3 regions of the Shewanella sp. SR44-4 genome follow, and region 2 is predicted to be linked to each of the others. Evidence: predicted binding sites of a transcription regulator. Region 2 holds the regulator's gene; each other region holds the start of a gene.
What was found. Region 2 encodes MetJ, which represses methionine synthesis genes. Its sites were predicted from a motif close to TAGACGTCTAGACGTCTA; they were not measured.

Region 1 (3,255 bases), on a different contig from region 2:
AAAAGCGTGCCGCGGTTGAAACTGCCGGTTTTGGTATAGGTACAGCTGCTGGTTTATGGGGGGGAGGTCAAGTCGTAGCAGCCGGCCTAGGTGTTGCTATGCTAGCTACGCCTGTTGGATGGGTCATTATTATCGGTACTGCCATTACGGTTGGAGTTGTAGCGGCTAAAGGTGGAGATATTGCTGGGAAATGGGCTGCCAATAAAGCCTATAATATCGGAGATTGGCTTAATAGCCTGTAAAGGAGGTATTCATGTCAGAACTATCAACTGAAGACTGGATGGGTATATTTTTTTTTATTACCTTCTGTATGTGGAGTATTGCTGTACTTTTGTTTGGCCGAATTACCGTTAAGCATATTGAGCGCGAAATGGCAAAAGAGGACATATTGCCGGCAGAATGGGATAAAGGCATAGGTATGAGATACCCCGCTTATGCGAGTATTATCATGCGCCCTAACGCTAAAAGGCATGCTTCTATTGTTGACATAGAAGCTACCAAGCGCTTTAGTCGAAAAGTCGACTGGTATTTGGCTGTATTTGTACAGATCTCTAGTGTTGTGTTTTTTACTCTTATGTTCACTGTTGCTTATCTATACGGCCCTGATAACTAGCAAAATTGGTTGCCTTAATATTTAGATACGACGATAACAATCGGTATTGTGGTGACTAAGGCCGGTAATGGGATTGGGATATTCGGAGCTAATAAAGCCTTTAATTTAGGTGACTGATTAAATAGCCTATAGCGAGGGATTTATGTTAGAACTATCAACTGAAAGCTGGATGGCTGTAGTGTTTTTTATTGTATTGCTTATATGAGGTACTGCCATATTTTTATTTGGCCGCATTACTATTAAACATCTTGAGCAAGAAATGTTGAAAGAAGGGATAGAGCCCCCAGCTTGGGATAAAGGTATTGGTGCACGAATGGTTGCTTACGCTGGGGTTATAGCTTGGCCCAACCTCAAACGTCATGCTTCTCTTGTTAATATTGAAGCGACAAAGCGCTTTAGTCGAAGCAAAGACAAAAAACTTGCGTGGTTCTACATTATTTCTTTGGTAAGTATTTTTACTCTTGGATTAATTATTTACTATCTATATATCCATAAGAGTTAGTAGTGTTACTGGGTGATTGATTTTACATCGATGAGTAATATTAAGTAAAAGCTAACAAAAACATCTATCCTCTGCCGTTGCTCAAATAGGGTGTTTTTGTTTCATTGTTGAAATAAGGACATCTCTCTTATTTCAACAATGTGTCGTAAACTCAAAAATCTCAGTGATTTTGGTTGATCACGAATAAGAAAAGTACTATTTATCTCAATCCAATTAGTAAACCAAGTGACAGGTTGGTAAATTATTTTTTTCTAAATAATTCTGGTGGTATTCCTCGGCAATGTGGAATGTTTGTATCGGTACAATTTCAGTCACAATATGACGCTGTCCCCATTTACCGCTTCGTGCTAATGCCAGCTTTGAGCTTTCAGCTTGGGCTTTTTGCTCTTTATCGTGAAAAAAAATCGTGCTGCGATATTGAGTACCAATGTCACCGCCCTGCATATTCAGCATGGTTGGGTTGTGATTTTTCCAAAAAGTGTCCAACAAGTCGTCGTAACTGACGATTTCTGGATCAAACTCAACTTGAACCACTTCTGCGTGACCAGTTGAACCCGTCTTCACTTCTTTATATGTGGTCGCACTGTCTTTGCCACCCATGTAGCCACACGTTGCGTTACTGACGCCGTTAATTTCACGGAAAAAATATTCAACACCCCAAAAACAGCCTGCACCAAATGTTGCTAACGCCATGACATACCCTTAAAACAAATTATAGAAGTCTAGATGGCTACAATTGTGTTGAATATTGTGTAGTTTTGCAAGCAAACTTTTATTAATAAATAAATCTAACATATGCCACCAATAAAATAGCGTTTGGCTATGATAGAATCCGCGACAATAGGCAGTAATAGTTAACATCGTTTTACGTCAAAGTTAACTACGCCATATAATAATGAGACAAGGAGTTGATAGTGTTATCTGACCTGATGATAAACCATGATTTTTTAGCCTATACCTTAGCCAATCCAAATCAATTACCTGAAGCATCTGATTTTATGTTGGCAGATCATACCCGTGTAGATGTATGGGATACGGGAGTGATTGTATTTACTCCGGCTAATGCAACCAAAGATATCGTGCTGTCTTGTGCTGTGCACGGTAATGAAACTGCACCGATTGAAATCTGTAATCAACTCATTAAAGATTTGCTCAGCCAACGAATTGTTGCCAAGCAGCGAGTGATGTTTTTAATTGGTAATCCGGCCGCGATCATCAATAAAACCCGTTTTATTGATGAAAACATGAATCGTCTATTTAGTGGCGCGCATTCTAAAGGCGAGGGCTTAAGCCATCCGGAGCGTCACCGAGCAAAAGCGTTAGAGCAATACGTGGCAGACTTTTTCAATGCCAATAATGACAATCAGCGTATTCATTACGACTTACATACTGCTATTCGTGCTTCTAAGCATGAAAAGTTTGCCATATACCCATACCGTCCTGGCCGTGCTTTTAGCGGTGAACAAATTATGTTTTTGGCGGCATGTGGCGTTGATACTATGTTGTTTCACCACGAACCAACAACGACGTTTAGTTATTATTCGTCAGAGCAATTTCAAGCAGATGCTTTTACTGTGGAATTAGGCAAAGTAATGCCATTTGGCCAAAATGATATGAGTCGTTTTGCACAAACTCATACTATGCTTGAAAAGTTGATTACTGAAACTGAGTTAGCACCTGTTGAGTTCGACCCTAGCAAGGTCAATTTGTATAAGGTATCGCGCTCTATTAACAAGCACTTTGATAATTTTGAATTTAGCTTTGCAGGCGATGCAGAAAACTTCAGTGCCTTTAGTCAGGGCGAGGTATTAGCGACAGAAGGCGGGAAGCAAATCACAGTCGAGCAACCATTAGAAGCGATCGTATTTCCTAATGAGAACGTGCCGGTTGGCCAACGTACGGTGTTGTGTTTAGTACCCGCGTTGAACGAAACTATTATCTAGTCGTAAAGCAATATATACATGTCAATCGCGAGTAAAATGCGTTTACAGTGAGAGTAAGTATTGATAGGTAGTTTACGTTAACGTAATGTCTACTCGCATAGTATAAATAGAGCCATGTTTATGTTGAACATGGCTCAACAATAACAAGAGCATAATATGAGCAACGCACCACTGACCAATGAAACAGTGCACCGTGT
Region 2 (3,255 bases):
CTAAACTTTCCACTCCGCCTAAACTTTCGGCAACACTAAACAACGACAGCGCCTTTAAAAATGCCACCACTTCCGCTTCGCCGCCGATTAACTCAAAACTTAACATAGCGCCAAAGCCTTGTTGTTGTTTTGCCGCAATTTCGTGACCTGGATGGTCTTTTAAACCCGGATAATACACCTTGGCCACCACATCACTGGCGCTGAGTAACTCAACAATCTTTTGTGCATTACGTTGATGCTCACGAATTCGTACCGCTAAAGTACGTAAGCCTCGGAGGGTTAAATAACTGTCAAATGCTGACCCCGTAAGCCCAAGAGTATTTGACCACCAATGTAACAACTCACCCACTTGAGGATCTTTAGCCACTACAGCCCCACCGACCACATCGCTATGACCATTGATGTATTTGGTGGTTGAGTGAATCACAATGTCTGCACCTAATAATAATGGCTGCTGTAATATTGGTGATAAAAAGGTGTTATCGACTGTCACTAGCGCGCCAACGTCATGGCAAGCGATACTAATGGCATTAATGTCTACCACCCGCAATAAAGGATTCGATGGCGTTTCTAACCACACCATTTTCGGTTTTTGAGCTATCGCTTTGCTCAGCGCTTGCGCATCAGTTTGATCAACAACCAATAACTTAAATTGGCCTTTTTTGGCCAAGTTAGTAAATAAGCGGTAACTGCCACCATAACAATCGTGCGGCACAACCAATAAATCCTCTGGGCCAAGTAAGCTAGTCACCAATGTAATCGCCGCCATGCCGGTACATGTCACCACGCCGGTAGCACCTTGCTCGAGTTTGGCGAGTGCGTCACCTAAAATACATCGAGTAGGATTACCCGAACGACTGTAATCAAACTCGCGCGGATTATTGTGGCCATCGAATGAATAATTGGTCGATAAATAAATCGGTGGCACGATAGCACCATGTTGTGTGTCTGTTTCAATACCTTGGCGAACGGCCAATGTGGCGTTTTGATGCTTAGTCATGGTAACTCCTAAAATTTCACAAACACACAAAGAGATGTCTAGACGTCCAAATTTACCTAAGAGATCCCCATCCGTCAACTTAAATAGACGTTTAGACGTCTAAACATCAAGAAATCTATTTGCAATCGGGATTAAATAGTAGCAATAATTTGACTAGAGATTGTAACGGTTTAAAATCTGCAGCGTATTTATCGTTAAGGGTAAGTTAATGACTGAGTGGAATGGCGAATATATCAGCCCATATGCCGAGCACGGCAAAAAAAATGAACAAGTAAAAAAAATTACGGTTTCTATCCCTTTAAAAGTATTAAAAGTACTGACGGATGAGCGGACGCGTCGCCAGATAAATAATCTGCGCCATGCAACTAACAGTGAACTGCTATGCGAAGCATTTTTGCATGCGTACACAGGTCAACCATTACCTTATGACGGTGATCTATCAAAAGATCAGCCTGATAGCATTCCAAGTGAAGCGAAAAAGTTAATGGATGATATGGGTATCGAGTGGGAAGAGCTCGAATAATTCACTGATTAGTCAATACCTCACAGACTTTGAAACGACCCTAATAAGAAGTCGTCATGTTTTTAAAGAGAACTTATGATGTCATTTATCGATCCAACGACCTTGATACTGGCATCGATTATCGTGTTTTTTGGCGCGCTAACCCAAAGCTTAATTGGCTTTGGGTTAGCCGTTGTTGCTAGCCCGCTGCTGTATATTGTTAATCCTCAATTAGTTCCTGTTCCTATTATTGTTATGGGCTTTGCCATTTCTGCAATGACCTTATTTAGAGAACGCGGTCATCTACAATTTAATGGTTTGCAATATGCCTTACTCGGGCGGATCCCTGGGGGGTTTTTAGGCGCTGGATTATTGCTGTTTGCCCCACAAGCCATACTAGGCTTAGTGATTGCAGGCATTGTGTTTATTGCTGTTATTCTTAGCATCTTTCGCTTTACCGCCCCTATTAATCGCCTCAGTTTATTTATCGCTGGGGTATTTTCAGGCATATTTGGCAATATCGCTGCTATCGGTGGTCCACCAATGGCCATTTTGCTTGCAGGCCAAGACCCAGGTCAGTTTAGAGCGGCATTATCTGCCTTTTTCGTGTTTAGCTCATTAATTGCCTTAGCTATTCTAACCATCGTCGGCTTAGTTGAAGTGAAGCATTTATGGCTATCACTGCTATTATTGCCTTCAGTCGTTGCTGGTTATCTTGTCTCAGGTAGATTAATTGGCCGCGTTGATAAAGATAAAACCCGCATAGTCACCTTAGTGTTATGTAGTATTAGTGCCACTGTGTTAGTGATTATGTCGACCAACACGTTAATGAGCTAATCAGCTATTCTGTACCTGTAAACAAAACCAGCCATCAATGGGCTTGTTCGCTAATAATGATTAAAATCTTCCCCTTCTATTTATCAAGCAGTCTATTTCTCACCTAAAAACGCCATCAATAAGTATCAAAAAAACCACTTTTATCTCCTCTAGCAAAATCCTCATCTTGGCGCAATAGATCCACATCACACTAGTTCATTAGATTTCTTTCAATTAACTTTTTTTCAATTAGATTTTTCTCATGGATATGATCTACTTCAAATTAACACTACTCACTTTTAGGTAACATTGTTTACAGCAAATAAATAATTAAATGCTGTTAATGCACAACCCTAATAAGCCCGACAGAGGACAAAATGATGAACACTTACATTAAAGTTGGTATCGCAGTTGCTATGGCATTATCACTTGGCACCCAAGTGATGGCCGCAGATGGTGGTAATCCTAAAAAAGGTAAGCACCTGTACAAAAAAGAATGTAAAGCCTGCCACAGCGCTAACAGTGAAGGTCCTGAATTAACCCCAATGACCAAAACCATGAGCCAATGGGATCGTTTCTTTACTCGTGATAAGCACAAAGCTAAACCTGCCGTTTTTGAAGCCTTATCAGAAAAAGACATAAAAGATATTCAACAGTTTTTATATGACCACGCCGCCGATTCAGACCAACCAGCTACTTGCGGCTAAATCATCAATGCTGAGTATCTTTTCGTTCTAAACGAAACATCAGCCAATAAACCAAACGAAAAAACTGTGAGGCTTAGCCTCAGGGATCCTGACACAAAAAATTTGCCAAATTGACCTTGTTATTTGGCAAATAAAGGGGAGAAAGACCATGAGAACTCTCATCTCAATATTAGTGGCTAACGCGCTCTTTATGAGCGGCGCAAGCCTAGCAGCAGATACCGATGCACAAA
Region 3 (3,255 bases), on a different contig from region 2:
AATAACTTGATTGCAGACCACTGTTTAATGGCTGGCAAGTTAATGGCTGGAATGTTAGTAACAGGGCTGTTTATCGCACAGGGGTTAGTTGCCGTTGATGGCTGGTGGTTTGCTGTTATCTTTGTGTTTAGCCAAGTGGGTTGATACATAATCTGAGCCATTGTTGAGATTAAATGTTGAGATTAAATGTTTAGATCAAATCATTGTATTGCCAATGATAGATAAAATAAAACCGCCAGTTGGCGGTTTTATTTTTTATCGTGTTAGCTTAATACAGACACTAGCTTAAGACGATAATTATGCTGGCTGATTATAAACCTGCATCTGCACGAAGTGCTTCAGCTTTATCAGTCGCTTCCCAAGGGAAGATATCTCGGCCAAAGTGGCCATAAGCAGCAGTTTGCTGATAGATTGGGCGTGCCAAATCTAGCATTGCTGTTAAGCCGTATGGACGTAATTCGAAGTGTTGGCGTATTAATTTAATCAATACTTCTTCTGATACTTTACCGGTACCGAATGTTTCAATACTAATAGACGTTGGCTCTGCAACACCAATAGCATATGACACTTGTAGCTCACAACGGTCAGCTAGACCAGCAGCAACGATATTTTTAGCTACATAACGTGCAGCATAAGCCGCACTACGGTCTACTTTTGATGGGTCTTTACCAGAGAAAGCACCACCACCGTGACGAGCCATACCGCCGTAGGTATCTACAATAATTTTACGACCTGTTAAACCACAATCACCAACAGGGCCACCAATCACAAAGCGACCAGTAGGGTTGATAAAGTATTTAGTGTCTTTGTTTAACCATTGAGCAGGTAATACCGGCTTGATGATAGTTTCCATTACCGCTTCAATTAAATCAGCTTGACTCACGTCTTCACGATGTTGAGTTGATAATACAATCGCATCAATACCGATGATTTTGCCATCATCATAAGCAAACGTTACCTGGCTTTTAGCATCTGGGCGTAACCAAGGCAGTGTGCCGTCTTTGCGTACTTCAGACTGACGCTTAACTAATTTGTGCGCGTAAGTAATCGGTGCAGGCATTAATACATCAGTTTCATTGCTGGCATAACCAAACATTAAACCCTGATCACCAGCACCTTGCTCTGCAGGGTCTGAACGATCAACACCTTGATTGATGTCTGGTGACTGTTTGCCTATGGCATTAAGTACCGCACATGAATCAGCATCAAAACCCATATCTGAATTGGTGTAACCGATTTCGCGTACGGTTTTACGGGTAATTTCTTCAATGTCTACCCAAGCAGAAGTGGTGACTTCACCGCCCACTAATACCATACCGGTTTTGACATACGTTTCGCACGCAACACGAGCCTTTGGATCTTGCTCAAGTATTGCGTCTAATACCGCATCAGAAATCTGATCGGCGATTTTATCTGGATGACCTTCTGAGACAGACTCAGAGGTAAACAAGTGCTTTGCCATAATAGGAGAATCTCGTTGGTTGCATTTGAATATACGTCTAGACGTCTATTTTAGTCGAAATCTAATTTGATAACACCCCTTTGTACGAATTTAACTGGAGAATTGTGCAATGGAGCATAATTTTTTTTGTTAATCATAGATATGTTTATACTGGTGAAAAATCAAGTGTTTGATTCATATTGCTTTATTTAAATGCTCATCGACTTGCGCGGTGTATTTATCATAAAAATAGACAATGTTTTTGATAGATTAGAGATTATATTGCCTAATCAGAGCCATAGCTCTGCCAATCACGATACTTTTTATTTATAAGTGGCAATAAATAATTACTCTGTATTTATCTCATGTTATGGTCATGATGACCATTTGGTGCTGTATTTACGATGTTTATTTATTGGCATTGTATGAAATCACCGTTTATTTAACGGTTAAAAAGAAACCCGAAAAATTTTAATTTGCGTCACATCGCCTTGTAGGGGAAAATATGGCTTCACAATTGCCCGTTAGACCTTACAAACAAGCAGGAGAGAGCATGTCATCTCGTAAAGTACTCGCTAACGCTATTCGCGCCCTAAGTATGGATGCGGTTCAAAAAGCTAACTCTGGTCATCCAGGTGCCCCAATGGGGATGGCAGATATCGCCGAAGTGCTATGGAATGATTTTCTAAAGCACAATCCAACTAATCCTAACTGGGTCGATCGCGATCGTTTTGTTCTGTCAAACGGTCATGGCTCTATGCTTATATACTCTTTATTGCATTTAACTGGCTATGAATTGCCTATTGAAGAGCTAAAGCAATTCCGTCAGCTGCATTCAAAAACGCCTGGTCATCCTGAATATGGTTATACCCCTGGTGTTGAAACTACAACCGGTCCTTTAGGCGCTGGTTTGAGTAATGCTGTTGGTATGGCTATTGCGGAAAAAACCTTGGCGGCTCAGTTTAACCGTCCAGGTCACGATATCGTCGATCACTTCACCTACTGTTTCTTAGGTGATGGCTGTTTAATGGAAGGTATTTCTCACGAAGTCAGTTCATTAGCCGGAACATTAGGCCTTGGAAAGTTAGTCGCATTTTGGGATGACAACGGTATTTCTATCGATGGTCATGTTGAAGGCTGGTTCACTGATGACACTCCTAAGCGTTTTGAAGCCTATGGCTGGCACGTTATTGCCGATGTAGATGGTCATAATCCTGATGCTATCCGCGCCGCGATTGAACAAGCTAAATCTGTAACAGATAAGCCATCGATGATTTGCTGTAAAACCATTATTGGTTTTGGTTCGCCTAACAAGTCGGGTAGCCATGATTGTCATGGTGCACCATTAGGTGATGCTGAAATTGCAGCAGCTCGTGAGTTCTTAAACTGGCCACACGCTCCTTTTGAAATCCCATCTGATGTTTATGCTGGTTGGGATGCTAAACATAAAGGTGTTGCTAACGAGTCATTATGGAATGACAAGTTTGCTGCTTACCAAGTTGCGTTCCCTGAACTGGCTGCAGAATATGAACGTCGCGTATTAAAAGGTGACTTACCTGCAGATTTTGAAGCAAAAGCACAAGCCTTTATCCAAGAAAGCCAAGATAAAGCCGAAGGTATTGCGAGTCGTAAAGCGTCTCAAAATTCAATTGGTTTCTTTGGTGCTATGTTGCCTGAATTACTTGGCGGTAGCGCTGACTTAGCCGGTTCTAATTTAACGCTTTGGTCTGGTTCAAAAGGTATTCAAGACGATCCTGCCGGTAACTACATCTATTACGGTGTACGTGAATTCGGTATGAGCGGTATTATGAACG

Region 1: a site for MetJ is predicted at 1,831-1,848, ahead of msrA (peptide-methionine (S)-S-oxide reductase MsrA). Genes of this name have one in related genera too.
Region 3: a site for MetJ is predicted at 1,493-1,510, ahead of metK (methionine adenosyltransferase). Genes of this name have one in related genera too.

The regions. Positions count from the first base shown of each region.
Region 1 is NZ_JACJDU010000039.1:26,990-30,244, forward strand. Features, by position in the region: gene H5125_RS16250 (hypothetical protein) at 1-242, shown strand, start outside; gene H5125_RS16255 (hypothetical protein) at 254-613, shown strand; gene H5125_RS16260 (hypothetical protein) at 873-1,115, shown strand; gene msrA (peptide-methionine (S)-S-oxide reductase MsrA) at 1,329-1,808, opposite strand; gene astE (succinylglutamate desuccinylase) at 2,030-3,058, shown strand; gene H5125_RS16275 (thiamine pyrophosphate-dependent dehydrogenase E1 component subunit alpha) at 3,215-3,255, shown strand, end outside.
Region 2 is NZ_JACJDU010000041.1:18,246-21,500, forward strand. Features, by position in the region: gene metB (cystathionine gamma-synthase) at 1-1,000, opposite strand, end outside; gene metJ (met regulon transcriptional regulator MetJ) at 1,209-1,523, shown strand; gene H5125_RS16660 (sulfite exporter TauE/SafE family protein) at 1,599-2,339, shown strand; gene H5125_RS16665 (cytochrome c) at 2,696-3,025, shown strand; gene H5125_RS16670 (DUF3373 domain-containing protein) at 3,174-3,255, shown strand, end outside.
Region 3 is NZ_JACJDU010000001.1:235,934-239,188, forward strand. Features, by position in the region: gene H5125_RS01080 (GNAT family N-acetyltransferase) at 1-149, opposite strand, end outside; gene metK (methionine adenosyltransferase) at 311-1,462, opposite strand; gene tkt (transketolase) at 1,995-3,255, shown strand, end outside.